One region of the uncultured Salinibacterium sp. genome, then DNA from elsewhere that is predicted to be linked to it. Evidence: predicted binding sites of a transcription regulator. Region 1 holds the regulator's gene; each other region holds the start of a gene.
What was found. The regulator HrcA, encoded in region 1, represses chaperone genes, less so after heat shock. The targets are predictions, from matches to a motif close to TTNGCACTCGNNNNNNNCGAGTGCNAA.

Region 1 (9,588 bases):
TTACCGCGCAAGATCTTCGCGGAAGAATCGACTTCGATCTCCCCCAAATCGTGTCCACCACGCACCATCGTCACAAGTTCGTCGACGAGTTCCTTTGCTGCCTCGATCGACGAAGGCTCACCACTCAGGGTGATCTCATTGCCCCGAACATGCATTTCTACATCCGGAAACTTGCTTTCGACGACTTTCAGCAGCCGATCGTGCGGGCCAAGTAGTCGCACCATGGCGACACCGTCTACTTCAATCGAGACGCTCTCGCGCGCTATCGAACCTGCGAACTCAGAGTCACTAGTGACCAAGGGTGCCTTCCTCGAGGTTTCCGCCGAGCACATGAGCGTGCACGTGGAAAACAGTTTGTCCAGCGTTTTCGCCGGTGTTGAAAATCAGTCTGTACTGCCCGCCTGCAAGTTCGTCGGCAAGCGATTGGGCTACCGAAACCAGTTGGGCCAAAAGTGCAGGATCGCCCGCTGCCAATTCCGTGACATTCGCAAACTGCTCAGTCTTCGGCACGACGAGAACGTGCACCGGCGCTTGAGGCGCAATGTCTCGAAACGCAATCATCGAATCCGACTCGAAGACAATATCCGCGGGAATTTCACGAGCGATGATCTTGGTAAAGATCGAAGGAGAATCAGACATAGCTCTAGCCTAAACCTCTAGCTCCAACGGCCAAGCTTGACGTTTAATGCTGCCAGAGCTGCTGGGCCCGCGGTAGACGTGCGTAACACTTCACTACCCAATCGAATGGTGGATGCTCCGGCCGCTGTCAAGAGCTCGAGCTCGTGATCCGCGACGCCACCCTCCGGGCCCACAACGAGGAGGATGTCACGATCGTCTACCTCGAGTTCGGCCAGTGTCTCCGTCGCTGTGGGTTCAAGCACGAGCATCCGAGTCGTTGAGGCAAAGCTCGCCAGTTGTTTAGTGCTTACGAGATCGAGCACATCGGGAATCCAACTGCGCAGCGACTGCTTGCTCGCTTCGCGCACGATGGCAGCCCAACGGTCGCGGCCCTTGGTGATCTTGGGCCCCTGCCACCGCGAAATACTCCGCGCGGCCGACCAAGGAATCACGCCATCCACGCCGAGTTCAGTCGCCACTTGAACGGCGAGCTCATCGCGATCGGCTTTGGCTAAAGCCTGAGCCAGAAAGACGGCGGGCGTGCGCCGCGGCGACTGCGTGACGTCGGCAACCTCGATCGTGAGCTCGGTGTGCTCTGCCGTGACAATGGGGCCAGAAACGATCAGGCCCGCGCCATTGCCGATTGCGATTGTCTCGCCGACTGAAAGACGAGAAACCGTGACGGCGTGGCGCGCTTCAGCATTGCCTAAAGAAACGGACGCACCAATGCCAACGTCACCGAGTTCTTCATCGATGTAGAGATGTGCCATGAGCGCCTAGAGGAAACGGTCGCGAAGTTTCGCGAACAGTCCCTGTTGGAATTCGGCGAAGTGTGGTTGCTTGCTCTTGCGCACAGCAGCGAGCTGTTTCATGAGCGTCTGCTCCGCACCGCTGAGCTTTGTCGGGGTCACCACTTGGATACCCAAGCGCAAGTCGCCACGTCCGCTACCGCGAAGGCTCGTGATGCCACGATCGCGGACCGTGAGAACTTCACCACTTTGAATACCCGGTTTGATGTTCACTTCGATCTCACCGTCGAGGCCATCGAGCTTTACCTCGGTTCCCAGAACGGCGTCGATCATTTCCACCTCGACGGTGGCAAGCAGGTCATCTTCGGCGCGGCTGAATACGTCGTGGTGTCGAACCTTTATCTCAAGGAAAAGGTCACCGTGGGGCCCACCAGCAGGACCGACTTCACCCTGGCCGGGCATTTGCAAACGAAGTCCAGTTTCGACACCGGCAGGGATGTCGACCGAGATCGTGCGCTGAGCACGAACGCGACCCTGTCCCGCACATGTTGCGCAGGGGTTCACGATGATGTTGCCGTAGCCACGGCACGTGCCACACGGGCTTGACGTCATGACATTTCCGAGAAGGCTACGCACCTGGCGCTGAATCTGGCCGCTGCCCTGACAGATATCGCAACGAACGGGCGAACTACCGGGAGCCGCACAGCTTCCTTCACACGTTTCGCAGAGCTCGGCAGTGTTGATCTCGATATCGCGGGTCACGCCAAACATCGTGTCTTTCAGACTCACTTCAACGCGAAGAAGCGCATCCTGGCCACGCTCACGGCGTGAACGGGGGCCAGCAGTTTGACCACCGCCGCCGCCAAAGAACGTCTCGAAGATATCCCCGAAGCCAAAGTTTCCGCCGCCGCCGAAGCCACCGCTGCCACCCATGTCATATTGCTGACGCTGCTGCGGATCACTCAGCACGTCATACGCGTGAGTAACCGTCTTGAAACGCTCCGACGCATCCGCGCTGGGATTGACGTCGGGGTGCAACTCGCGAGCGAGCTTGCGGTATGCCTTCTTGATTTCCTCCGGGGTCGCTTCGCGGGCAACGCCGAGGGCTTCGTAGTGATCTGCCAAAGTTCCGATTGCTCCTTACGAGCTCAGTTGTCTTCCAAAAGTCGCGATAGGTACCGCGCCACTGCGCGAACCGCCGCCATATTGTTCGAATAGTCCATGCGCGTTGGGCCGAGAACACCCAATCGCGAAACACCACCGCCGGATGAGGAATACCCTCCCGTGACGACAGATGTCTCTTCTAATCCAAATTCTGCGTTCTCTCGCCCAATGCGAGTAGAAACAGAGCCATTTGCCACTTCCATCTCTCCAAAGAGGCGCAACAACGTTACTTGCTCTTCTATTGCCTCAAGCACAGGGAAAATGCTGCCGTTAAAGTCTTGCTCAGTCCGCGCAAGGTTTGCTGTGCCCGCCAGCACGAGCTTGTCGGCGCGGTTTGCCAGCACCTGCTCTACCAAGCTCGATGAGATCTGGGCAACGAACGCCTGGTGTTCACGCGGAAACAGCTCGGGGAAGTTCGCGAGTCTCTCCGCCGCTTCTGGAAGCGACTGACCCGTGAGCGCAGAGTTCAGCTTGGCGCGAACTTCTCCCAAGAACACCTCGTCGAAGTGCTCGGAAACATCGATAAGACGCTGCTCCACCCGACCAGAGTCTGTAATAAAGACAGTCATGATGCGAGTGGGATGCAACGGAACGAGTTCCACATGACGCACGCGAGCCGTCGCCAGCGAAGGGTACTGAACAAGCGCCACGCTGTTAGTCAATTGCGAAAGCAAACGTACAGAACGAGCAAGCACGTCATCCAAATCGTCAGCCTGACCGAGGAACGACTCAATCGCCTGGCGCTGAGCACTCGTCAACGGGCGAAGATCAGCCAGCTGGTCGACAAACATGCGATAGCCCTTATCGGTCGGCACTCGACCCGACGACGTATGGGGCGCGGTGATGAGCTCTTCGTCTTCGAGCAAAACCATGTCATTGCGAATAGTGGCCGCTGACACCCCAAAAGAGTGGCGTTCAACGATCGACTTCGACCCGACAGGTTCGCGCGTAGCAACGTAGTCCTGCACGATGACTCGCAGCACATCAAGTCCGCGGGCGGAAACCATGCCACCACCCACCTCTCTTGATTGGCACTCAATCCGTTCGACTGCCAATCTTACTCGACACACCGCGACACAACCGTTGCACCGCGCGAGTCATAGCGCTAGCGTGTCTGTGTACTTGAGCGCTACCTTTTTGTGGAAATGCTCAGGTGTGACACCGAGCACTTTGATGAAACCCGGGAAGTTCCCTCGTTCACCTGAAAGGCACGAACATATGACTGACGCAAATCCGCAGCCCGCAGCACCGCAGCCGGCAGCTCAACTGACCGAGGCTGAGGACAAGCAGTGGGCTTCATTCGCTCACCTCGGCGGAATCCTCGGATTCCTGCCCGCGCTTATTATCTGGCTCGTGTTCAAGGACCGCGGCGCCTTCACGAACACTGAAGCGAAAGAAGCACTGAACTTCCAGATCACCCTAGCAATCGGACAGGTCGCGCTTTTCGTCCTCGGCCTGGTTCTTACCGCCGTCACGTTCGGGCTCTTTGCGATCGTGCAAACGCTCCTGAGTTTCGCGCTCTGGGCTCTAGGACTGGTTTTCTCGATCATCGGCTTCACAAAGGCGAAAGAGGGAAATAACTACCGTTACCCCTTCGCGCTTCGCCTCATCAAGTAATTCTGCTTATCGGCTGAGCCGATAGGGCGTAGCCCCGAGAGCTTCTGCTCTCGGGGCTACTTTTTTAGCCAATGCACGCTTTAATGGGGTCATGTCAGATTCCACACCACCTCCCACTTCGCCCTACGCACCAGTCCAGCCGATGAGTCCGAGCGACGAGAAGCTCTGGTCAACACTGATCCACGTGGGTGGAATCTTGTTCGGATTCATTCCCGCACTCGTGGGGTACCTCGTGTTGAAAGACCGTGGACCCTTTGTTCAGGCTCACACTCGCACTGCACTTAACTTCCAGATCACCATGGCCATCGCCTACGTGATCTCGCTGTTCCTCATGCTGATTCTCATTGGCTACCTTACGATCATCGCTGTGGGCATTCTCGTGCTGGTTTTCAGCATCATGGGAGCCGTCGCCGCCAACAACGGCCAAGCGTTCAAGTATCCGCTGACCATCGAGTTCATCAAGTAACTCGATTTTTCGCTCTAAATGGGGGCGTCTGCTAGCAATCGCCGCACGACGGCATCCGCGAGCAGGCGCCCTTTAAGCGTGAGGGTGAGGGTTCCCTTGAACGCCGCGGGAGCATCCACCAGTTCATCGGCAATGAGCCCGGCGACTGCCGTGCGACCTTCAGCATCGAGCGTTGCCGTTTTCAAACCGCCGCGAACACGCGCCCGCAGAAGTACATGCTCAAGATATTTACTGGAGTCCGCGAGTGTTTCGCGCCCGGCTCCCGGAGAATGGCCAGCGGCGATTCGATCAGCGTAGGCGGCCGGATGCTTGACGTTCCACCAGCGAACGCCCCCGACGTGACTGTGAGCCCCCGGGCCAACACCCCACCAGTCATTACCTAGCCAGTAGCCAAGATTATGACGGCTTGCGTGGCTGATGGCAGGGTCTTCGTCGCGCTTCGCCCAGTTGCTGACCTCGTACCAGTCGTAGCCCGACGCTGCGAGTTTCTTATCGGCCAGCTCATACATGTCTGCCTGCAAATCGTCATCCACCGGAGCAACATCGCCGCGCTTAATCTGCGCCGCCAGCTTCGTACCGGTCTCGATAATGAGCGCGTACGCCGAGATATGGTCGGGGTTTTGCGCGATGGCGTGATCGAGCGAGCGCTCCCAATCGGCCAATGACTCCCCCGGCGTACCGTAGATCAGGTCGACACTGACGTCGAGCTCGACCTCGCGCGCCCACTTCACGACGTGCGGAACCTTCTCGGGATCGTGGGTGCGTTCCAGCGTCGCGAGCACGTGCGGAACGGCCGACTGCATACCGAAAGACACTCGAGTGAAGCCAGCCTTCTTGAGCGCGAGGAGATAGTCACGGTCGACCGAGTCAGGGTTGGCTTCAGTCGTGACCTCGACGTCATCCGTGAAGCCCCACGTGTCGCGCGCGGCGGCGAGCATCCGCGTGAGATCCGTGACGGGAAGCAAAGTGGGCGTGCCGCCGCCAAAGAACACCGTCGATGCTTTGCGCGGTGCGACACCGGCATTAGCTAGCACCGTGGATGCTTGCCGAATCTCTGCGATTGCTTCGGTGGCATAGTCAGAACGTTTTGCTCCGCGAAGCTCCTCGCCCGTGTAGGTATTGAAGTCGCAGTACCCACAGCGAACACGGCAGAACGGAACGTGAATGTAGACGCTCCATTCCCGCTCGTGGGAACCGACAGCGACGCTGTCGGGCAGGGCGCCGTCGAGAGGGGCAGGATCAGCAATCGGCAAAGCACCTGGCACGAACTAACCCCTAACACATGGTGAAGAAAGCGTGCCCGGTGTCGCAGTGACGGGCACTGGTCAATTGTCTCACCTCCTACGTGGGAGCATGGATGCGTGACTATGCACATCCTGTGGGACATCGACGGAACGCTCATCCACAATTCGCGCGACGGCGCCGCTGTCTATCTTGAGGCTTTTACTCACGTCACGGGCGCTGCCCCGCACGCCTTGATCACCAACCCGCACGGACAGACCGAGGGTCAAATCCTCACCGCCCTGCTCGAACTCAACGGTCATCCCGCCACCATGCTGGACGATGTGCTCACCGAACTGGATCGGCGCACTCACGCCCTGCACGAGAGTGGCTACGTGCGCACTCCGGTGGCCGGGGGTCCGGATGCTCTGCTCGCCGCTACACGTCACGGCTGGGCAAACGCGCTCCTCACGGGCAACGGCCAGCAGCACTCCCGCGTGAAACTCACCGCGGCGGGCTATGCCGAAGAGGACTTCGACTGGACCAACTCATTCTTTGGTGATCGCTCGCCCGACCGACATCACCTCACCGCACTCGTCGCAACAGTTCTCGGCGATCAGCCCCGAGTGATTGTCGGCGACACTCCCAACGATGGCGTAGCCGCTGATTCCGCAGGCATCCCCTTCATCGCTGTGGCGACCGGCGCCTATACGGTTGCTGACTTGCGCGACACAAGTGCGCTCGTCGTCGTTGATGACCTCGTCAGCGGTCTCGACGATGTGCTCGGCGCAATCGAAGAACTCGACAAGCGGGGCTAAGAACGGCTCTGCGCTGGCGTTAAACCGGTGCGGGAATCGCTCCAGCGAGGGCGCGCAAGTAGCGGCCGACCACGATGTACTGGAACACCCGAAGAGCGGGAGAGAGCAGCATCCACTTCAAGGAAGCGGGCCGCGAAAATGACCGCACCGTCATCCAGACTGAGTTATCGTCTCGACGCTCCACCATGAACGACTCTTCACCGCGAAGTGGATGCCCTTCTAACGTTCCGTAGGCAGAACCAGCAACAGTGGGGTCGTCGACGACATACACGACGCGCACTGGCTCGTGAGCGGTCAGCCGCCCGCGACCGATGGAGAGCACGATAGTGTCGCCGGGCCGCACGTGAGGATGCTCGACACTATCCGCTGAGAGGTCGCGCAATTCCCCGAGCGGATCGCGAGGAAGAAGGGTCACGCCGAATCCACTTCGACGCTTAACACCCCAGGTCAGAATCTGTTCGCGCGCGAAAATCCACCGCGTTTCACCGTGACCGATGCGCGCGCTTCGCTCTACGCGACGAAAGCCGGCGGGCGGGAGAACAGTGAACGTGCTGCCACGCGTGGCACCCACAGCTCCGTAGGTAACAGGAGCATTGGGGTAGGTGCGGGCATCCATGGGTCTATTTCTTGTCTTTGCCGGCTTCAACTTCACCGGAAAGGGCGGCGATGAAAGCTGCCTGTGGAACTTCAACACGACCGACCATCTTCATGCGCTTCTTGCCCTCCTTCTGCTTCTCAAGGAGCTTGCGCTTACGGCTGATGTCACCGCCGTAGCACTTAGCAAGAACATCTTTGCGCATCGCACGGATTGACTCACGAGCGATGATGCGTGCACCGATCGCAGCCTGAATCGGAACCTCGAACTGCTGGCGCGGAATGAGGTTCTTGAGACGCTCTGTCATGAGCACCCCATAGGCGTAGGCCTTGTCACGGTGCACAATCGCACTAAAGGCGTCAACCGCTTCGCCCTGGAGCAAGATATCAACCTTCACAAGGTCGGCTTCCTGGTCACCGCTGGGCTCGTAGTCGAGACTCGCATAACCCTGGGTGCGGCTCTTGAGGTGGTCAAAGAAGTCGAACACGATCTCGCCAAGAGGCATCGTGTAGTGCAGTTCGACTCGGTCTGTGCCGACATATTCCATGCCCTGCATGGTTCCACGACGGGACTGGCACAGTTCCATTACCGTGCCGACGAAGTCTTTAGGGGTCAGGATGGATGCCTTCACCATGGGCTCGGTCACGCTGGCGATCTTGCCGCCAGGGAACTCGCTCGGGTTAGTAACCGTTGTGAGCTTCTTGTCGTCACCCATGACTTCATAAATTACCGACGGCGCGGTAGCGATCATGTCGAGGTTGAACTCACGCTCAAGACGCTCACGCACGATCTCCAAGTGCAACAGTCCCAAGAAGCCGCAACGGAAACCAAAACCAAGAGCCACGGATGTTTCGGGCTCATACACTAGGGCGGCATCCGACAACTTCAACTTGTCGAGCGCCTCGCGCAACACGGGATAATCAGAACCATCGATCGGGTAGAGCCCCGAGAAGACCATCGGCTTGGGTTCGGAATAGCCCTTGAGTGCTATTTCGGCCGGCTTGGCGTGGTTCGTGACGGTGTCGCCGACCTTGCTCAGGCGAACATCCTTAACACCGGTGATGAGGTAACCCACCTCACCGACGCCGAGTCCCTTCGTCGGAGTTGGCTCAGGCGAGCTCACGCCGATTTCCAGCAGCTCGTGAGCCGATTTCGTCGACATCATCATGACCTTCTCGCGAGGCGAGAGCTGGCCGTCGACCATACGGACATAGGTGATGACGCCACGGTAGGCATCGTAAACCGAGTCAAAAATCATGGCGCGGGCCGGAGCATCCGCATTTCCGACCGGAGCGGGGATGAGGCGCGTTGCGGCATCGAGAAGCTCAGGAACGCCCATGCCAGTCTTACCCGACACCCGCAGAACGTCAGCGGGTTCGCAACCGATAAGGCCCGCAATCTCTTCGGCATACTTGTCAGGATCAGCCGCCGGAAGGTCAATTTTGTTGAGCACAGGGATGATCGTGAGGTCATTCTCCATCGCCAAATACAGGTTGGCGAGAGTCTGAGCCTCAATACCTTGGGCGGCATCCACAAGAAGGATTGCTCCCTCACAAGCGGCAAGCGAACGCGAAACCTCATACGTGAAGTCGACGTGCCCGGGAGTATCAATCATGTTGAGGGCGTAGGCCTGCTCTTTGCCGTTGTCATCGGTCAGCGACCACGGCATACGAACGGCTTGGCTCTTGATCGTGATGCCGCGCTCACGCTCAATATCCATACGGTCGAGGTACTGCGCCCGCATATCGCGGTCGCTCACGACCCCCGTGACCGACAGCATACGGTCAGCGAGGGTCGACTTGCCGTGATCGATATGCGCGATGATGCAAAAGTTGCGGATCAACGCGGGATCGGTCGAAGCAGGCTCAAGTGTGTAAGAGGCGCGAGGAGACATCCGCCCAATTCTCCCATGAAGCCGACGTTCCTGCGCGCACCCGCCGAATACGACAGGCCAACACCCTCACGAGAGCGGAAGCGCGGCCACCGCACAGGGCACCGAATCGGTGCTAGACCGCTGCCATCAGGAGAAGAAACGGCACAAACGCCACCGCGCCAACCAGCAGGATCAGCACCCAACCGAAGGTCGCAACGCACGCCAGAACGATTCCCCAGATGGAGAAGCTGCGACCCGATGGCTCATCCCGCAAGCCAAAGACACCCAAAATCACGGCAGCTAGCGGCACCACGATGCTCTGCGCGAAGAAGAAGGATGCGATACCGAAACTGAGCGCAAGAATGCTCAGCGTTCGAGACGCCGCGGGCTGACTGCTAGCGGATGCCGGAGCTGCAGAAGCAGTCGGCTCAGCGGGGTCAGCAGAGTCAGCAACCAGCGGCGACTCG
Region 2 (9,588 bases), 490 kb from region 1:
TTGGACCGAGGGGTTGACGGCATCCGAGTCGATGTCGCACACGGTTTGTTCAAGGCGGAGGGTTTGCCCGATTCTCCGACGGTGCCGGTGGTGATTGATGGGCTGCGCTCAAACCCCTTGGCTATGGATCAAGAGCCCGTGCATGCCGTTTATCGAGAGTGGCGTCGCATTGCGAACGAATACGACCCGCCGCGACTTCTCGTCGGGGAGGTTAATCTCGAACCAGAGCGTTCGGCACGATACACGCGTCCCGACGAGCTGCATCAGACGTTTGCTTTCGCCTTCGCCAAGCTCGGCTGGGATGCAGCGGAGTGGTCGGCAGTCGGGCGCCAGTTGGAGACCGTTCGGCGCACCGTTGGCTCGGCTCCGAGTTGGGCCCTCGAAAATCACGACATTGTTCGTGCTGCAACACGATTGGGCACTGGCGTCCGTGGTCGTAAACGTGCCCGGGCTGCGCTCGTTGCGCTGCTTGGCCTTCCCGGCACCGTCTACGTCTATCAGGGGCAGGAACTCGGCTTGCCCGAAGTAGATGTTCCGGTAGAAAAGCGCGCCGACCCGATGTGGTTCAACGGTGGAGTGAGTCGGGATGGTGCCCGCGTTCCACTGCCTTGGACAACGCAGGCTTCGGGAACCTACGGTTTCTCTACGGAGAACGGTGTTAGTCCATGGCTCCCGGCTCCCGAAGGGTGGGGCGAGTATGCCGTCGACTCACAAGACGAGTCGGAGGGGTCGATGCTCACGCTCTTCCGTAACGCTACTGAACTGCGGGCCCGTCTGCTGCAGTCAGCGGCATCCGCCGACTCGTTTTCCCTTGAGTGGACGCTGGATGCTGACGGCCGGCTCATGGTGGTGCGTAGCGATGGCGTTCGAGTCGTAGTGGCGATGGGCGAAACCTCCGTGCGGCTGCCTGCTGGTGAGGTTGTGATTAGCTCAGAGCCCGTAGCGGATGGGGTGTTGCCGGTAGATGCTGCCGCTTGGGTGGTGCCGGAGTAAGCCACAGCCGCTCCGGCTGCGTCGTCCGCTCTGGCCGATCCTCGACCCTGGCTGGTGCCGTCGGATTCGGCTACGGCTGTTTGGCCGCGGCCGGGGGCGTCGGCTGCGCATAGTGGTGCTCACCGATCGCGCCCTTCTCCACGACATCCAGGATGCGGGCGGCGCGCACGGCTGGCGTCTTGATGCCGGTGAGCCGCGCATAAATCTGAAAGCGCTCACTGCGGGTGAGGCTGGCGTGAAACTCTGCCGAGGCCGGGTTTGCGTCGAGGGCGGCCTGCAGGTCTGGGGGAGTCGTCATGTTCTTCTGGCTGTAGGCGGCATCCCAGCGTCCGTCTGCCTTGGCGCGCTCGACTTCGGCGAGGCCGCCTGGCCGCATCTGGCCCTCCTCGATGAGGCGAGCAACGTGGTCGCGGTTTACTTGTGACCAAGGGCTGTTCTTGCGGCGCGGGGTGAAGGCTTGCAGCGTGTAGTCGTCGTCGAGGCGTGCCATTTGGCCGTCGATCCATCCGAAGCACAGGGCAACGTCGAGAGCTTCGCTCCAGGTGATACCGGGGGCCTTCGACAGTTTCTTACGGAGCTTGAGGCGCACTCCCTCGGGCGACGGCTCGTTCTCGAGGTAGTCCGTCCACTCGGCGATGGTGACGTCGAGGATGGGTTTGTCGGCGAAGCTGGCCATGGTGAAGTCCTCCTGGAGTGCGTCGCTTTCAAGCATCGCATCATCCACTGACGACTACTCCTGCTCGCTGAACAAAGACTGATTCGTCACTCCGGGTCACACAGGCGTTGAATAGGGTCATGCGAGCTACTTACATTTACGGCGCCGGCGATGTCCGCGTCATCACAGCCCCTGACCCGAAGCTCATCGAGAGCACTGACGCGGTCGTTCGCATCACCCGCGCGTGCGTGTGTGGCAGCGATCTGCACCCGTTCCATTCCATGCCAGCGGATGCGGATGCTCGCCCCATCGGCCACGAATTCATCGGCGTGGTCGAAGAGCTGGGTAAGGATGTCGCCACCCTCAAGGTCGGCGACTTCGTCATCGCCCCCTTTGCCTACTCCGACGGAACCTGCGAGTTCTGCCTCGAAGGGCTGCAGACCTCGTGCATCCACGGTGGGTATTGGGGCAACGGTGGAATCACCGGCGGCCAGGCCGAAGCCGTGCGCGTGCCCTTCGCCGACGGCACCCTCGTGAAGGTTCCCGGCACCGTCGACGAGTCGCAGTACGCCGGACTCCTCACCCTCTCTGACGTCTACGCCACCGGGTGGCACGCGGCCTACAAGGCACGCGTCGCGCCAGGCCAGACCGTCACCGTCATCGGTGACGGAGCTGTCGGCCTCCTCGCTGTGCTCTCCGCAAAGCAAATGGGTGCCGAGCGCATCATCCTCATGGGGCGTCACAAGGCACGCACCGACCTTGGCATCACGTTCGGAGCTACGGATGTCGTAGCCGAGCGAGGCGAAGAAGGCATCGCTCACGTGCGCGAACTCACCGGCGGCACGGGAAGCCACGCGGTTCTTGAAGCTGTCGGCTTCATGCCCGCGTACGAGCAGGCCCTCGGGGTCGTTCGTGCCGGCGGTGTGATCAGTCGTGTAGGTGTTCCCCAGTATGAGGATGCGCCTGTCGGGCGCCGCAGCCTCTTCGGCAAGAACGTGACCCTCACCGGTGGCGTTGCGCCCGCTCGCGCTTACATTGAGCAGCTGCTGCCCGCAGTGCTCGACGGAACCGTCAACCCCGGCCTCGTCTTCGACCAGACAGTGAAGCTCGAGCAGACCCCCGATGGCTACACCGCGATGGATGAGCGCACCGCGCTCAAGGTGATGGTCGACCCGACGTAACACCCGCACGGCATCCTCCGACAGGCGCTGGTTAAACAGCGATGTCGAAGGCCGTTAGGGTTTAAGTAACCCCGACGGCCTTCGACATTCTTTGCTGGGCCTCCTGTCGGATTCGAACCGACGACCCCCGCTTTACAAGAGCGGTGCTCTAGCCAGCTGAGCTAAGGAGGCTTGGGCCAACGTCCTATTTTAGACATGACTACACCTATGCTTCCAACCAAATCGCAAAGTCGTCGCCGCGCACTCGCCGGAATTGTTGCCGCTGTGCTCGCTGGAGGCCTTGTTGCGACTCAAAGTCGGGTCAATGGCGAGCTCGCGGTGGAACTTCACGACTCCACGCTTGCCGCGCTGATTTCTTTCGGATCGGGGCTCGTGATCCTTGCTGCGATCGTCCCATTTGTGCCTAGCGCCCGCAGAGGTTTGCGCTCGCTCCGCACCGAAGTCGGCAGCAAACGGCTGCCGTGGTGGTACCTCACGGGCGGCGCTTTCGGCGCATTCTTTGTGCTCACTCAGGGGCTCGCAGCGACAGCTCTCGGGGTGGCCCTCTTCACCGTTGCGGTCGTCGCGAGCCAGACGATTAGTTCCGCGGTTATCGACCGCGTCGGAATCGGCAGCCTTCAGAAGCGACCCGTCACAGCACTCCGGGTCGCGGCATCCGCACTCGCCGTTGGGGCCGTTATTTTCTCTGGACTAGCAGATCTGCGCCTCGACGGCCCGTTCTTGCTCGTATTTTTGCCACTAGCGGCGGGCTTCGGCATCGGATGGCAACAAGCCATCAACGGTCACGTGCGTCATGTGACCCGGTCGCCTCTCACCGCAACCTTCGTCAACTTCGTTGTCGGCACCTCGGTGCTCGCGGTTGCGGCCGTCGCTTATGGTTTTGCCGGAGGATGGCAGCACGAGTTCCCGACCGATCCCACGCTGTACATTGGGGGAGCGATTGGGGTGGTCTTCATCGCAGTGGCCGCTGTGCTCGTGCCGATCACGGGTGTGCTCTTCTTTGCTCTCGCGTCAATCTCTGGCCAGCTCATCGGCGCGCTCGCGCTCGAAATTTTCTTGCCTACAGACAGCGAAGGGGTGGCACCAACCACCGTAATCGGTGTGGTGCTCACCCTCATCGCCGTAGCGATCGCCTCACTAGCGAGTCAGCGACCGCCCAAGAAACTGTCGAAGAACTAATTCTCCTCGTCGAACTCCAACGACGTCGAGTTCAAGCAAAAACGATCACCGGTTGGCGTCTGGTGGGCATCATCAAAGAGGTGACCCAAGTGCGAGCCACAGGTTGCACAGACAACTTCGGTGCGCACCATTCCGAGTGAGCGGTCTTCGCGCAGTTCAACAGCATCCGGGTTGATCGCTTCATAAAAGCTGGGCCATCCCGAACCAGAATCGAACTTGGTGTCGCTCTTGAAAAGCTCAGCGCTGCAGGCGCCGCAACGGTAAGTGCCGGCACGCTTTTCGTCGAGAAGGGCTCCAGACCACGGGCGATCGGTGCCTGCTTCACGCAGAACCGAGTACTTCAGGCCGAGTTCTTCGCGCCACTCTTCTTCTGTTTTATTCACCTTGTACGTCATAGTGGTCTCCTTAATCGTCAGCGTGCGCTGCCCAGTACATTAAACTCGCAGTTGTGTCTATTGATTCCGTGATCGCCAAGTCTTGGGGCGAATTAACAACAACCGAGCTCTACTCGATCATGAAACTGCGCACAGACGTATTTTTTGTTGAGCAAAAAGTCGACGAAACTGAACTCGACGACCGCGATCAAGAAGCGGCCACCCGACACTACTGGATCGCTGACAACCACGGCGTCGCGGCTTATGTGCGAGTTCTTCACAACGAAACCGCCGAATATCTTGACGGTCATTGCGTCATCGGCCGTGTAGTTGTGCGTGAAGACCGCCGCGGTGAGGGCCTCGCCCAGATCATCATGAAGCGCATTGTCGACGACTACAGCGACCAAGCGATGATGTTGCACGCCCAGCAGTACATTGTGCCGCTCTACACAAAATTCGGATTCGAAGCATTCGGCGACCTCTATGAAGAGGCCACCATCATGCACCAATCGATGTACCGCCCCGCTCAGTAATGCGTCGCCTCAACGTCTGCTTGCTCGGCCCCGCCGCGCTCATCATCACCGCTGTTGCCATCGCGCTGACGCCGATGACGAGCACTGCCGCGGTTCCGGATGCCGCGGGCGCGCGTTCCGCTCCCGCCCAGGTCGCTCCCGCCGAGGGCACTCTCGCCGCCGATTCCGCGATCTGTGATGTAACGGATGCGGCAATCACTTGGGGCGTCAAAGAGTCACTTCGGTCGTACATCAGTGGCACGATCGCGAACGGCGAATGGACGGTGGGCGACGGTGCCACCTACGAGACCCCAAACTTTGGCTGGACGGCAGGCTCCGGCAAACTCGATGCCGGTGAAGGTGCTCTCGCGTTCGACGGAACACTTCGATTCACTGGGCATGATGGCATCCTCGACACGACCCTCAACGGCCTCGAGATAGTTTTTGATGCCAGCACAACCGCAACGATCGTCTTTGACGTTTCAGGCACCACTCAAGAAGGACTCCCCGTGGATGCCGCGGGTGTCGATTTCGCCACGATCGATGTCTCTGCCATCACCGTCGACGACGGCACAGCGCTTCTCGAAGGCGCACCCGTCACCCTTACCGAGGCCGGATCCGATGCGTTCGGAACCTACCCCGCCGGCGAAGAACTTGATCCCATAACCGTCAGTTTTAGCGCGACTCCAGAATGCATGCCCGAACCACGCGTGCGTAACCCGGTGCTCTCCCGCAATCTCGTCGTGATGGCTTCAGTGATCGCGCTCGTCTGGGGTATTGGAGTCGTGTTCTACGTCAGTCGCCGTCGAGGCACCTCACGTCTCCGCGGCACCAAAAACACACCCGGGAATGGCGCAGCAGACTCGACCGACGGTGGTAGCTCAGGCAACAATTTCCCCACGTCAGACAGCAGCGACAAGTAATCGCAGCGGACTACGAGCCTGACATTGGCGCGTAGATGGCCCGAGCGAGAGCATCCAGCACCGTCACAGTGCGGGGACCAAAGCTCAAAATCTCTCCGTCATCCATCTCCACAAAACGCTGATTCTTGCCCGCCTCGGTCAATGCGACCGCGGGGCGCGCTTCGAGTAAACCGCTCACCCCGCCGACGCTCTCAAGGCCACCCGTCATCACCAAAATAAGATCGGGATTCGCCGCGACCATAGCCTCATCCGTCATCGGACGCATGCCCTCGAGGCCGATCTCGGCCGCAACATCCACGCCGCCCAAAGCGCTGATCAACACATCAGAACCCGACTCCTGGCCGAACAAGTAATAGACGCCAGACGTGCCCCTCAAATAGAGAAACATCATCCGCAAGCGTTCGCCCGAGGGAACAATCTCAGCAATCTCAGCGACCTTCGCGTCAATCTCGGCACTCAACTTGGCTCCAAGAGCGTCGCCAGCAGCCGGTGCACCCAGCGCCGCCGCCGTCTGGCGCGCCAACTCCGCGACCCCAGCCACCGACGGTTCAGTGTCAACAAAGACCACCGGGATGCCAGCATCACGCAACTGCACAACCACATCAATCGGGCCGATCGACCCATCTGTCAGCACCAGATCAGGGCGCAACGCCAAAATGGCTTCGCTATTGACCGTGTGAGCGTTCGACGTAATCACCGGCAAATCGGATGCCTCATCAAACGTTGTCGAAATATCCCGAGCCACCAACGACTCAACCAAACCCAGCCCTGCAACAGTCGCCGCAATCGACCCCGAAATATCCATGGCAATAACACGATCCGTTGACGACACCGTCACCGGAACATCGCCAGACAAATCGTGCGACTGCACCGTGACAGGCAACGACTGCACGGGCGCAGCATCCGGAGCCACAATTCCGGATGTCGGAAGCGCAGCCCGCACCAACCCGCTGTAGTCCTTCACATCATCCAATACCGTCAACGCAGACAGGGGAGAGGAAAGATCAGCCGTGACAGTGACCGCCGAAGACTCCGCGACGCTTGACGACGAGCATCCACTCGCCGCAAACGCAACGCCAGACAACACCACAGCAGCAGTGATGAATCGAGTGCGCATGAAAACCAATCAGAGAAGGCGGGTACTAAGGCAATCCTAACCTCGACCGCCGCAAATCGGGCTCAGAAGCCGAGTCGCTCGGCAGCTACCCAATGCCCACGCCCTAGGCTTATCTCCACAGTGGAGGTATAGCCATGTCAGAAAACGAAACCGCATCGCACCCCACTACAGGTCTGTCCGAACGCGACAGCGCCATCCTTGACTTCGAACGACAGTGGACTCGTCACGTCGGAGCAAAAGAAGAAGCAATCAGCTCCCAGTTTCAGGTCTCCAGCGCGCGCTATTATCAAATGCTTAACGCAGTAATCGACACCGCCGCCGCCGTACGCTACGACCCCATGTTGGTCTCGCGACTGCGCCGCACTCGAGACAATCGCAAGCGCGCCGTGCGCACCACCACCAGCCTCCACGACGAAGAATCGACAAACTAAGCAATGGCGAGTTACCCGAAAGATAGATTCGACGAACTTCCCGACGACGTCGAACGGATTGGCGCCCACCGCGGCCCCAAGCGACGCGGGCGCGGCTGGATCGGCCTCGCCTGGGCACTGCTCGCCACCGGAATCCTCGTCTTTGGTGGCCTCTTTGGACTCAGCCAATACCTCGACGACGACCTCGGCATCCCCTTCTTCGCCACCCCCGAAGAACCCATCGTCACCCCCGAACCCGTCGAAACAGTCGCCCCGGTCACCGACCCCACCACCATCGACCCGGAACGTGCAATCACCATCGACGTGCTCAACGGCACCCCCGAAAGTGGACTCCAAACCACTGTCCTCGACGAACTCAAAGCCGCAGGCTGGCCAACCGGCAGCGCCGCCCCCGCCTCAGCGCGAGACATCGAAGACACCTATATCTACTACAGCAACGCAGCCGACGAAGACATAGCCGCCGGACTAGCACTCACCCTCGGCCACGGAGAAATTCGCCTCGTCGAAGCCGACGTCTTCCCCGGCGCCCAAATCACCATAGTCATCGGAACTGACTACCTCGCCCCCGCAACAGAGACCACCGAAGAACCCACCGAATAGCGCGCCACCCTGCGATAAGTAGCGCGCCACGGGGCACACAAAGCAGCGGCAAACGAAACTCGCAGCAGCACGCAACTCAGCCGCGAGCCCACACGCAAACCAACGCGCTCGTAGCGTGCACACCCAGCCAGTCAAACTGCGCCGCGCTGTCTTGCGCTCGCCCCTGTCGAGTGCGCTGAGCTGTCTTGCACTCGCCCCTATCGAGTGCTAATTTTGACCTTGGCACTCGCACAGTTCGAGTGCCAACTTATTCGCTTGTACGACGTCCGGGAGGGACGAGAAACACACATGGCAAAGATCATTGCTTTCAACGAAGAGGCCCGTCGCGGCCTCGAGCGCGGCCTGAACACTCTCGCCGACGCCGTAAAGGTCACCCTCGGCCCACGTGGCCGCAACGTAGTTCTTGAAAAGAAGTGGGGCGCCCCCACCATCACGAACGACGGTGTGTCCATCGCCAAGGAGATCGAACTCGACGACCCGTTCGAGAAGATCGGCGCAGAGCTCGTCAAAGAGGTAGCGAAGAAGACGGATGACGTAGCCGGAGACGGTACGACCACTTCTGTTGTTCTCGCTCAGGCTCTCGTTCGCGAAGGCCTCCGCAACGTTGCTGCCGGTGCAGACCCCATCAGCCTCAAGCGTGGAATCGAAAAGGCAACCAACTCGGTCATCGAGGCACTGGTTGCTAGCGCCAAGGAGATCGAAACCAAGGAAGAGATCGCGGCTACGGCATCCATCTCTGCTGGTGACCCCGAGATCGGCGCACTTATCGCCGAAGCTATCGACAAGGTCGGCAAGGAAGGTGTAGTCACCGTTGAGGAGTCGAACACGTTCGGCACCGAGCTGGAGCTCACCGAAGGTATGCGCTTCGACAAGGGATTCTTGTCGGCATACTTCGTCACAGACCAAGAGCGTCAAGAAGCAGTCTTCGAAGACCCTTACGTTCTCATCGTCAATGGCAAGATCTCGAACATCAAGGATCTCCTGCCCATCGTTGACAAGGTAATCCAGAGCGGCAAGCAGCTTCTCATCATTGCCGAAGACGTCGACGGAGAAGCTCTTGCAACTCTCGTTGTGAACAAGATCCGTGGCATCTTCAAGTCGGTTGCCGTCAAGGCTCCTGGCTTTGGAGACCGTCGCAAGGCTCAGCTCGCTGACATCGCCATCCTCACCGGTGGACAGGTCATCTCCGAAGAGGTCGGCCTCAAGCTCGAAAACGCCACCCTCGAACTCCTCGGTCGCGCCCGCAAGGTCGTTATCACCAAGGACGAGACCACGATCATCGAAGGTGCGGGTGACGAAGAGGCGATCGCAGGTCGCGTCAAGCAGATCCGCGCCGAGATCGACAACACCGACAGCGACTACGACCGTGAGAAGCTCCAGGAGCGCCTCGCAAAGCTCGCCGGTGGTGTTGCGGTAATCAAGGCTGGTGCAGCAACTGAGGTTGAACTCAAGGAGCGCAAGCACCGCATCGAGGACGCAGTCCGCAACGCAAAGGCTGCTGTTGAAGAGGGAATCGTCGCCGGTGGTGGCGTCGCCCTAATTCAGGCCGGCAAGATTGCCTTCGACAGCCAGGCAATGGCTGACCTCGTTGGTGACGAAGCGACCGGTGCAAACATCGTTCGC
Region 3 (9,588 bases), 660 kb from region 1:
CAAGATCTCTGAGGTTCTCGTGACCTCGCAGTCGATCAAGCAGCTGGCGCATTGGATGACGGACACCCAGTCCGTGCTCTTCCTCGGTCGCCACGTTGGTTACCCAGTTGCACTTGAGGGCGCGCTTAAGCTCAAGGAGCTGGCCTACATCCACGCTGAGGGCTTCGCTGCTGGCGAGCTCAAGCACGGACCTATTGCGCTCATCGAGCCGGGTCAGGTCGTGTTTGTGATTGTTCCGAGCCCGCGTGACCCCAACTCGCTGCACAAGAAGGTTGTCTCGAACATTCAAGAGATCCGTGCGCGTGGCGCTCGCGTCATCGCGATTGCGGAGAAGGGCGATGCTGCCGTGCTTCCCTTCGCTGACGAAGTGATCCCGATTCCGTTGGCTGGTTCGTTCTTCGAGCCGCTACTGGCTGTGATCCCGCTGCACATCTTCGGTATGGAGCTCTCTGCTGCGAAGGGACTCGACGTCGACCAGCCTCGCAACCTCGCGAAGTCTGTCACTGTCGAATAGGTTTCACCGTGATTGTGGGGATCGGTGTGGATGTTGTCGACGTCGCTCGTTTTGAGCGCGCGTTGCAGCGCACACCGACCCTCACATCGCGGCTGTTCTCTGAGAGCGAACAGCTCAAGGAGGGCAAGCCGCGGCCGCTTCGCTCCCTCGCGGGAAGGTTCGCGGCGAAAGAGGCCCTCATCAAAGCGCTCGGCGACTCGAGCGGTGTGACCTGGCATGACATGCAGGTGGTTTCTGATGCGCTCGGAAATCCCTCGTTTGAACTCCAGAATTCGACGAAGGCTATCGCTGATCGTCGAGGAATTACGTCACTGCACTTGTCCATGAGCCATGATGCCGGTATCGCAATCGCCTACGTCATTGCGGAGGCCACCCCATGAGCGACCTCCGACTCGCCACGATCAACACGGCAGCCATCAGCCACAACATCGAGGTTCTACGAACCCTCGTCGCGCCAGCGCAAGTAATGGCGGTCGTCAAGGCTGACGGGTACGGCCACGGTGCGATTCCCAGTGCGCGTGCAGCGCTCGAGGGAGGCGCCGACTGGCTCGGCGTCGCTGATGTGAGCGAAGCGTTCTCGTTGCGCGAGGCAGGTATCAACGCTCCGCTCTTAGCGTGGTTGCATCAGCCGGGGGCGGCCTTTGGTGATGCGGTGCGCGCGAATATTGACCTCGGCGTGAGCAGCATTGCGCAACTGAACGAGGTGGCTGCGACATCCGAGACCGCCTCTGTACACGTGAAAGTCGATACTGGGCTGCACCGCAATGGTGCTTTTTTGGATGAATGGCAGCAGTTTTTTGAACTCGCTGTCGCCCACGAACTCGCGGGCCGGATTCGCGTCCGCGGACTCTGGAGCCACTTAGCCAATGCGGGGGCCGAGAACGATGCAGATCAAATAGAGCAGTTTTCTGCAGCAATCAGAATGGCGCAGTCGGTGGGACTGCGGCCCGAGCTTCGTCATCTGGCTGCCTCAGAGGGCGCAATCAAACATCCGGCGGCTCGCTTTGATCTCGTGCGTGTGGGCATTTCGGGTTACGGTCTTGCGCCGGCAGGCGATGTGGATGCCGCAGCTCTCGGTCTTGTGCCAGCGATGACGCTGAGCGCGCCGGTGATTTCGGTAAAGCGAGTTTCGGCGGGTTCGGGTGTTTCGTACGGCTATTCGTATCGGTGCGAGCGCGATACGACTCTTGCGCTTGTTCCTCTTGGTTACGCGGATGGTGTCCCGCGTCATGCCTCGAACCGGGGGCCCGTCTCGATCAATGGTGCTGTCGGCCGGGTTGCCGGGCGAGTGGCCATGGACCAGATTGTGGTCGATATGGGTGATGCCGCCGTCGCGGTGGGAGACGAGGCTGTGCTGTTTGGCGACCCGGCACTCGCTCTGCCGAGCGCGGATAACTGGGCTGCGGCTGCAGACACCATCAACTACGAAATCGTGACCCGAGTGGGTCCGCGCGTGACCCGCAGGTATGAGTCGTGACCACCTTCACGATTGCCTCTCCTGAGCGGATGGCTGAGCTCGGTGTCGTTATTGCCGCGCAACTTGAGGCAGGCGACCTCGTTTTGCTCAACGGAGAGCTGGGGGCGGGCAAGACAACGTTGACGCGGGCAATTGGCGAGACTCTGGGCATTCGTGGCACTGTGACGAGCCCGACTTTTGTTCTTGCGCGCACACACCCGCGACTGGATGCTTCCGGGGCTGAGATTTCGGTCGATGAGGCGCCGCCGCTCGTGCATGTCGATGCCTACCGGCTGGGGAGCGCGGTGGAGCTCGATGATCTCGATATCGATTTTGATGCGTCAATTGTCGTTGTCGAGTGGGGTGCTGGATTGCTCGACGGTGTGAGCGATAGCTGGCTCACAGTAGACATTGCCCGTCCGATCGGTGCGGGCTCTGACGTCGATGGTCATGGAGACGGTTCCGATGACGATTTCGCCGAAGAGCCGGTTGAGCCGCGCACGGTGACCGTAACGGGGCACGGTCCCCGATGGGCAGACATGGAGTGGATCAATGCTGTTAGCGATTGATACCTCGGCGGGCACAACCGTTGCGGTTGTTGACGATGACGGGATAGTGCGCGCGGAACACAATTCTCTCGACACCCGTAAACATGCTGAGGTGGTGGGCGACTTCATCCACGCGAGTCTTGTTGAGGCTGGAATTGCTGTAACCGACCTGACCGGTGTGGTTGCGGGGATGGGGCCGGGTCCCTTCACGGGTTTGCGCGTCGGTATCGTTGCCGCTCGAGCATTCGCCTTCGGGGCAAAGCTGCCGCTGCTGCCCGTCGTCACACATGATGCCTTGGCTCTCGGCGAGACTGCACCCGTCGTTATCGCCACGGACGCACGCCGCAAAGAGCTCTACTGGTCAACCTATGAAGGGTCGGATGTCGCGGGGCTGCCGTTGCGCGTCGCTGGCCCTGCTTTGGCTCCTGCTGCTGAACTCGCGTCGAGCGTTCCGAACTTCGAACACTTCGCGCTCCGGGACACAGAGCCGGTGCATGCCTCGCGCCTTGCACGCCTTGCATATTTGCTGCTCCAGAACGACCGTCCTTTTGCTGGCGAAGACGCGCTCTATTTGCGTTCGCCCGATGTCACCCTCTCCGCAGGGCCGAAACGAGTTACCTCATGAGTTGGCAGTTGCGCCGCGCCACTATCGATGATCTTGACGGCATCATGGCGATTGAATCACGCGAGTTTGCCAACGATGCGTGGTCGAGCGACATGATGCGGGCCGAGCTTGGCGACAACCACGGTTACTACCTCGTGGCGACTCCGCTTGTGGAGCCGGCCGTGGTGACTGCCTACGCCGGCTTGCGTGCTCCGCACCGCTCGGGTCAAGCCGACATCCAGACCATTGCTGTTGCAGCGGATGCTCGCCGCCAAGGGATCGGTCGTGCGTTGATGCACGCGCTCATGGTTGAGGCTCGCGATCGTGGTGCCAGCGAACTCTTTCTCGAGGTGCGCGATGACAATCCTTCCGCGCAGCGAATGTATGACTCGCTCGGCTTTGAGCGCATCGCGGTGCGGCCGAATTACTATCAACCGGATGGCGTGGACGCGATCGTGATGAAACTGACTATTCCCGAGCCGAAGCTCTCCCCGGCGGTTGGCCGGTGAGCCTGAGTGGAGAGAGTGCGACTGTGGTGTCGGCGCTCTCAGGAGAAATGCCGAGTAACACTACGAATCCGCTCGTGTTAGGAATCGAAACGAGCTGTGATGAGACGGGCATCGGAATCGTTCGTGGCAACCACTTATTGGCGAACGTGATTTCTTCGTCGATGGAAGAGCACGCGCGCTATGGGGGAGTGGTGCCGGAGGTTGCTGCGCGAGCTCACCTCGAAGCGCTCCAGCCAGCACTGGAGCAGGCGCTCGCCGAGGCGGGTGTGGAACTCTCGGAGCTCGACGCTATCGCGGTGACGAGCGGGCCAGGGCTGGCAGGGGCGCTCATGGTCGGGGTCGCGGCGGCGAAAGCGCTGTCTGTAGCTACCGGCAAGCCTCTTTATGCCGTGAACCACCTTGTCGGCCATGTCGGTGCAGATGTGCTCCGCGATGACGGCACTGAGATCGATTTGCCGACCATTGCGCTGCTCGTCTCCGGTGGGCACACGTCGCTGCTGCACGTGCGGGATCTGGTCTCGGATGTCGAGTTGTTGGGCGAGACTATCGACGATGCAGCGGGCGAGGCGTTCGACAAGGTCGCTCGCTTGCTTGGCTTGCCCTATCCAGGCGGCCCTCACATCGACCGGATCGCGGCTGCCGGCGACCCCACAGCGATTCGTTTTCCTCGCGGTCTCAGCTTGCCGAAAGATCGCGAACGCCATCGATATGACTTCTCCTTCTCTGGGCTCAAGACGGCGGTTGCGCGCTGGGTGGAGCGCGAGCAAGACGCCGGCACAGACTTTTCGAAGGCGGATGTCGCGGCCAGTTTCCGCGAGGCCGTTGTGGATGTTCTGCTTACTAAAGCTGTCGCGGCGTGTGTAGATCGCGATGTGCCTCGCCTCCTTCTCGGCGGCGGTGTCGTTGCGAACGCTCGTGTGCGAGAACTGGCGGCGGAACGGTGCACGGCGGCCGGTATCCAATTGCGAATTCCTCCGTTGTCGCTGTGTACCGACAACGGAGCGATGATTGCAGCCCTGGGCGCCCAATTGGTGATGGCAGGCAAAAGACCCTCAACTTTGGGCTTTAGTGCTGATTCCACGCTGCCTGTAACGCTCATTCAGGCGTAACGCGCTCATGAAATCTGGCCAGAACGCGTTGACAGGGTTCTTTCAGGCTGAGAATATGGGTGCGCCGCAATCGGCCACCTAATCTAAGGAGCACTCCGCTATGTCAGAACCCACCCCTTACGCTGCAGCACCTGGTGGCGCACCGGTAGCAAAGTGGAACGTACTCTCCATCATTTCTTTGGTGGCGTCAATTATCTTTTTCCACCTTGTCGGCATTATCACGGGACACATTGCGCTCAGCCAGATCAAGAAGACTGGTGAGCAGGGCAAGGTTCTCGCGATTATCGGCCTCGTGCTCGGATACCTCGGAATTCTTGGCGTGATCATTTTCACGATCGCCGTAGTCGGCTTTGCCGCACTGGGCACCAGCAGCTACACCTACTAGATCGTTCTAGGCTTAGCAAAAAGGGCCAACGCACATGTGCGTTGGCCCTTTTGTGTTGAGGAACACTTGCTAAAGTGTGGGCATGGCTACCAATAAATCAGACGGTTCAATCCCGCCGATCACTTCGCCCGCCGCATCCTCCACGTCGGATGTTCCGCTAGCGAAGGCCACTCCGTCCGCGAAAAAGCCCGCAGCCAAGAAAGCGCCTGCCGCTACTTCGGCCGCGGCCGCAAAGTCGACTAGCGCAGCTAAGAAGCCAGCGGCGAAGGCTGCTGCTCCCGCGAGCGCGGCCAAGTCGAGTACGGCTAAGTCTGCAGCCGCGAAGAGCGCCGCCCCTAAGTCGCCTACCGCTAAGTCAACAACGGCCAAGGCTGCAACGACTAAGGCCGCCGCAACGAAGGCCGCCGCAGCTAAGACTTCTGCTGCCAAAGCTGCAGCAGAAAAGACTGCTTCAGCGAACGGCCCTGCTTCCTCGACGGCCCCCGCCGCGGCGAACGTTCCGGCCGCCGCAACTCCTCCGGCACCGGCCGTCCCGGCGAGCACTGCCGCGAGCGTTCCCCCGGTTCCTCCCGCTCCGTCTGCTGCGTCTGCTTCCGCCGCTAGCGCGGCCTCCGAAGCTACAGCTGCTCCGGTAGCTCCCGAAGCAGCTCCGGCTTCAGCCCCTACCGATCCTTACGCCGCAGCGAGCGGAACGCCGATTCCCGGCTACGCGAACGGTGGCACGCCGGGCCAAGCCCCCTACACTCCCGCTCCGGCAGGCCCCTCGCAGGGGCTGTCGATTGCCTCAATGGCAACGGGAATCGGAGGCGTCGTGCTTTCTTTCATGATGATCGGTTTCTTGCCCGGCGTTGCGGCCGTCATCATGGGCCATATGGCTCAAAAGAAGCAGCCCCATGCGCGACCGTTCTGGTTGACGGGGCTGATCACGGGTTATATCTCGGTAGCAATCGGTCTCGTTACCGCAATCTTCTGGGTGGGCATCATTGTGGCGATCATCGCCGCAGCTTCTGAAAGCGCTAACTACTACGGTTACTAGCTAGCGGCAGCTCACTCCGCGGCAGGGTTCACGCGCTGCGCGAGCAGCGCGCGGCGTTTACCGCCGACGCGGGTGAGGATAAGTGTTGCGCTGTTCTCGCCCTTGAGCGAGAGTGATGTTCGAAAAGTCGCGGGGTCGATATCGACCCCGCGCTTTTTGATTTCAAGAGTGCCTATCTTGCGGCTCGCGAGCTCCTTCTTGAGGGAGCGCTTGTCGAGAGCGAAATCGGCCACGATCTCGAAGCAACTCGCGAAAGGTGTCGCGACTGCGGCATCCGCGCTGAAGTAGGCGATGGAACTGTCGAGCATGCGCCCGTTGAGCTGGCGCACCAGATCCCCGATAAGCCGCGCTCGGATGACCGCTCCGTCTGGTTCGTAGAGGTATTTCCCGAGTTCTCCCGCAGCTTCGTCTTCGCTGTCGGCGCTCGCTGTCAGTTCTGCGGTGCCGTGATCGCCGATCACAAGAGCAGCGCGACGGATGCCTGGGCGGGCGACGGCACCGAACCAGAGCCCTAATTCGACAACGTCGCGCCCGACGGAAATCCACTGCGCTTCGGCGGCGTCGGGAATAAGGTCGCGGTCGATTCCCGGGCCCAGCTTTATGCCGGTGGGGTAGCGCTCGGCGAGACCGAAGGCGAAGTCGAGGGAGGGCGTCCAGTCGGCGGGATTACTGAGGCGTACCCGGGCATCGCGGCGGGCGGGATCGAGGTAGATACCGTCAATTCCCACCAGATCAGTCGTTTCTGCATGGCCGTGGATGACCTGCGCATTGTTCCATGGCGCGAGGTTGAAGCTAGCAATCGCGGCTGTTGTTTCGTCGCGATCAACGGCTGTTACGTTGAGCTCAAGGGCGGCCAGAGCAAGGGCATCGGCTCCGATACCGCAGCCGAGGTCCGCTACCCATTTCACTCCCGCGTGAGAGAAGCGGCCGGCATGCTGGGCAGCAACGGAGAGTCGAGTGGCTTGCTCGAGGCCGGCCTCGGTGAAGAGCATCCGTTCGGCGAATGGGCCAAACTTGCCGATCGCTTTTGTGCGCAATTTGGACTGACTGAGCACTGCCGCTACGAGATCGGGACTGTGCCCGGCTTTACGCAGCTCCGAGACAGTGCGCACAATCTCGTCACTGGAAGTCCAGGCTGGCAGTGAATCCAAGAGGCGGAGCCCTTCGGGGGAGAGTAGCTCGCGCAGTTCGCTCTGGTTCATTCTCTAACCGTATCCGCATCCGGATTGGCACTCACGTTGATCGAGTGCCAACCAAGCCGTATAGTTGATCTGGCACTCCTAGAGGGAGTGTGCCAGCCCAAGCACTTTAGAAAGAGGTCAAACGTGTCGGTGTCCATTAAGCCGCTCGAGGATCGCATTGTAATCAAGCAGGTTGACGCAGAACAGACCACCGCGTCTGGGCTCGTTATTCCTGACACTGCGAAAGAGAAGCCCCAGGAAGGCGAAGTTGTCGCCGTAGGTCCCGGTCGCATCGATGACAACGGAAACCGCGTGCCGCTCGACATCGCGGTCGGTGACAAGGTCATCTACTCCAAGTACGGCGGAACCGAGGTGAAGTACGGTGGAGAAGACCTTCTCGTGCTCTCGGCTCGCGACGTTCTCGCAGTAGTCGTTCGCTAACGCGAGACTCATTTCTCGTCCGCCGTTCGCGGCAGGACAGCTCGAAAGCCCAAGGCCTAGGCCTTGGGCTTTCGTCGTTTCTGGAGATGGGTGGCACGCAAAGTTCGGGGGAGGCCAGTGGCGTCAATCGCCCAGCGCCAGCCCTAGGATTTAGAAGTGACTTCCCCTTCGCCCACCACCGACCGAGTGTCATCCAGCGGTCTTGGTTTTGCTGTCTCCGCTTACGTGCTGTGGGGCGCAATGCCGATCGTATTTTTCTCCCTGCGCGAGTCCGGCGCGATCGAGATTGTGGCCTGGCGAATTGTGTTGTCGCTCGTCTTCTGTGCCGCTTTGTTGGTGGTGACTCGAGGCTATGCGCGTGTTCTGGCGATCATCCGAGACCGCAAGACCTTTTGGACGCTTGGCCTCGGAGGCGCCTTTGTTGTCGTCAACTGGCTTATCTACGTGTACGCGAGCCTCAATGGCCACGTTGTTGAGGCCTCGCTTGGCTACTTCGCGAACCCCATCGTTACGGTGTTGCTCGGGGTCGTGATCCTGCGCGAACGCTTGCGTCCCCTGCAGTGGGTCGCGCTTGGCATCAGTGCGTTTGCGGTCCTTGTGCTGTCTATCGGCTACGGTAGCTTTCCGTGGATCGCCCTCGGCCTTGCCTTCAGCTTTGGTTTCTATGGCCTGGTTAAGAAGAACGTCGGACGGAAGGCGGATGCTGTGGGCGGTTTGGCTGTCGAGACTGCCTTCTTGGCGCCGGTCGCGATGGTCGTCCTCATCGTGCTTCTCGCCAATGGTCAACTCGCGGCAGGCACCGCAGGCCCGGCACACCTCACTTTGACCCTCTTCCTAGGTGCGATTACAGCTATCCCCTTGATACTTTTCGCGGCGGCCGCTCGTCGACTCCCGCTCACCTATATGGGACTCGCGCAATACTTGGCACCGATTTTGCAACTCATCGTCGGCGTCTTCATTTTCCATGAGGCAATGCCGCCTGAGCGCTGGTTGGGCTTTGCCATTGTGTGGCTGGCCTTGGCAATTCTTACTTTTGACCTTTTCCGGCACTCGTCTCGCACTCGGGTCGGTTCCGCCGCCGAGGCCCCTGGCGCACCGTAGTATTCCTCTGAAGGTGTGCGATCGCCCGAGGTCTGCGCCGTGGGAAAGGTAGTGCCATGACGAGCTTTGACGTAACTCGACGTGCGATCGTTGCTGTGTCGCTCGTGACGGCTCTCGCGGCGTGCAGTTCTCCGGCTCCGCTCGCGACTCCGACAACGATGCCGTCTGACGCGGGTTCGTTTTCCTCGGCGACCCCTGCCCCCTCGATAACTCCCGCGGGCGACGGCATTATGCGCATCGGCACCATTTTTCCAACGACGGGCACGTTCTCGTTTCTGGCAGCGGCTCAGAAGGCTGGCGTTGCTGCAGCAGTGAAGGAGATCAACGCCGCTGGGCGAGTAAACGGTGAACCGGTCGAAGTCGTTGCAGTCGATTCAGGAGAGGCGAAGAAAACGACGGTGGAGTCAAACTTCAAGACTCTTGTAGCAAAGGACGTCGACGTTGTTATTGGCCCGTCGTCTTCCGTTCTTGCACAGCGTGCAATTGCGCTTGCGATGGATGCCAAGATTCCGGTGATCTCGCCCGCGGCAACGCTGTCGAGTCTCGATGACGTTTTCGATGATGGCTATTTCTTTCGCACGATTCCTGCGTACGACCAGCAGGGCTACGCTCTCGCTGAGGCGCTGGCAGGCGGCAGCGCTGCGAAGAAAATTGCCTTTGTTTACATAGCGGACGAGCAGGGAACGGCACTGCACGACACTTTC

Region 2: a site for HrcA is predicted at 8,185-8,211, ahead of groL (chaperonin GroEL). Genes of this name have one in related genera too.
Region 3: a site for HrcA is predicted at 7,388-7,414, ahead of groES (co-chaperone GroES). Genes of this name have one in related genera too.

What each region holds. Positions count from the first base shown of each region.
Region 1 is NZ_CAXBBH010000001.1:1,383,080-1,392,667, reverse strand. Features, by position in the region: gene AACZ26_RS06900 (PhoH family protein) at 1-299, opposite strand, end outside; gene AACZ26_RS06895 (histidine triad nucleotide-binding protein) at 289-639, opposite strand; gene AACZ26_RS06890 (16S rRNA (uracil(1498)-N(3))-methyltransferase) at 657-1,388, opposite strand; gene dnaJ (molecular chaperone DnaJ) at 1,395-2,492, opposite strand; gene hrcA (heat-inducible transcriptional repressor HrcA) at 2,516-3,538, opposite strand; gene AACZ26_RS06875 (DUF4870 domain-containing protein) at 3,750-4,148, shown strand; gene AACZ26_RS06870 (DUF4870 domain-containing protein) at 4,240-4,614, shown strand; gene hemW (radical SAM family heme chaperone HemW) at 4,629-5,879, opposite strand; gene AACZ26_RS06860 (HAD hydrolase-like protein) at 5,982-6,653, shown strand; gene AACZ26_RS06855 (DUF1990 domain-containing protein) at 6,673-7,269, opposite strand; gene lepA (translation elongation factor 4) at 7,274-9,142, opposite strand; gene AACZ26_RS06845 (DUF4190 domain-containing protein) at 9,255-9,588, opposite strand, start outside.
Region 2 is NZ_CAXBBH010000001.1:888,384-897,971, forward strand. Features, by position in the region: gene AACZ26_RS04355 (alpha-amylase family glycosyl hydrolase) at 1-993, shown strand, start outside; gene AACZ26_RS04360 (YdeI/OmpD-associated family protein) at 1,064-1,705, opposite strand; gene AACZ26_RS04365 (zinc-binding dehydrogenase) at 1,789-2,829, shown strand; tRNA gene AACZ26_RS04370 (tRNA-Thr) at 2,927-3,000, opposite strand; gene AACZ26_RS04375 (DMT family transporter) at 3,037-4,008, shown strand; gene msrB (peptide-methionine (R)-S-oxide reductase MsrB) at 4,005-4,403, opposite strand; gene AACZ26_RS04385 (GNAT family N-acetyltransferase) at 4,457-4,915, shown strand; gene AACZ26_RS04390 (HtaA domain-containing protein) at 4,915-5,817, shown strand; gene AACZ26_RS04395 (ABC transporter substrate-binding protein) at 5,828-6,934, opposite strand; gene AACZ26_RS04400 (DUF3263 domain-containing protein) at 7,069-7,365, shown strand; gene AACZ26_RS04405 (LytR C-terminal domain-containing protein) at 7,369-7,965, shown strand; gene groL (chaperonin GroEL) at 8,254-9,588, shown strand, end outside.
Region 3 is NZ_CAXBBH010000001.1:727,378-736,965, forward strand. Features, by position in the region: gene glmS (glutamine--fructose-6-phosphate transaminase (isomerizing)) at 1-514, shown strand, start outside; gene AACZ26_RS03555 (holo-ACP synthase) at 523-894, shown strand; gene alr (alanine racemase) at 891-1,991, shown strand; gene tsaE (tRNA (adenosine(37)-N6)-threonylcarbamoyltransferase complex ATPase subunit type 1 TsaE) at 1,988-2,539, shown strand; gene tsaB (tRNA (adenosine(37)-N6)-threonylcarbamoyltransferase complex dimerization subunit type 1 TsaB) at 2,523-3,143, shown strand; gene rimI (ribosomal protein S18-alanine N-acetyltransferase) at 3,140-3,631, shown strand; gene tsaD (tRNA (adenosine(37)-N6)-threonylcarbamoyltransferase complex transferase subunit TsaD) at 3,679-4,740, shown strand; gene AACZ26_RS03585 (DUF4190 domain-containing protein) at 4,841-5,125, shown strand; gene AACZ26_RS03590 (DUF4190 domain-containing protein) at 5,208-6,161, shown strand; gene AACZ26_RS03595 (SAM-dependent methyltransferase) at 6,173-7,363, opposite strand; gene groES (co-chaperone GroES) at 7,487-7,783, shown strand; gene rarD (EamA family transporter RarD) at 7,940-8,884, shown strand; gene AACZ26_RS03610 (ABC transporter substrate-binding protein) at 8,941-9,588, shown strand, end outside.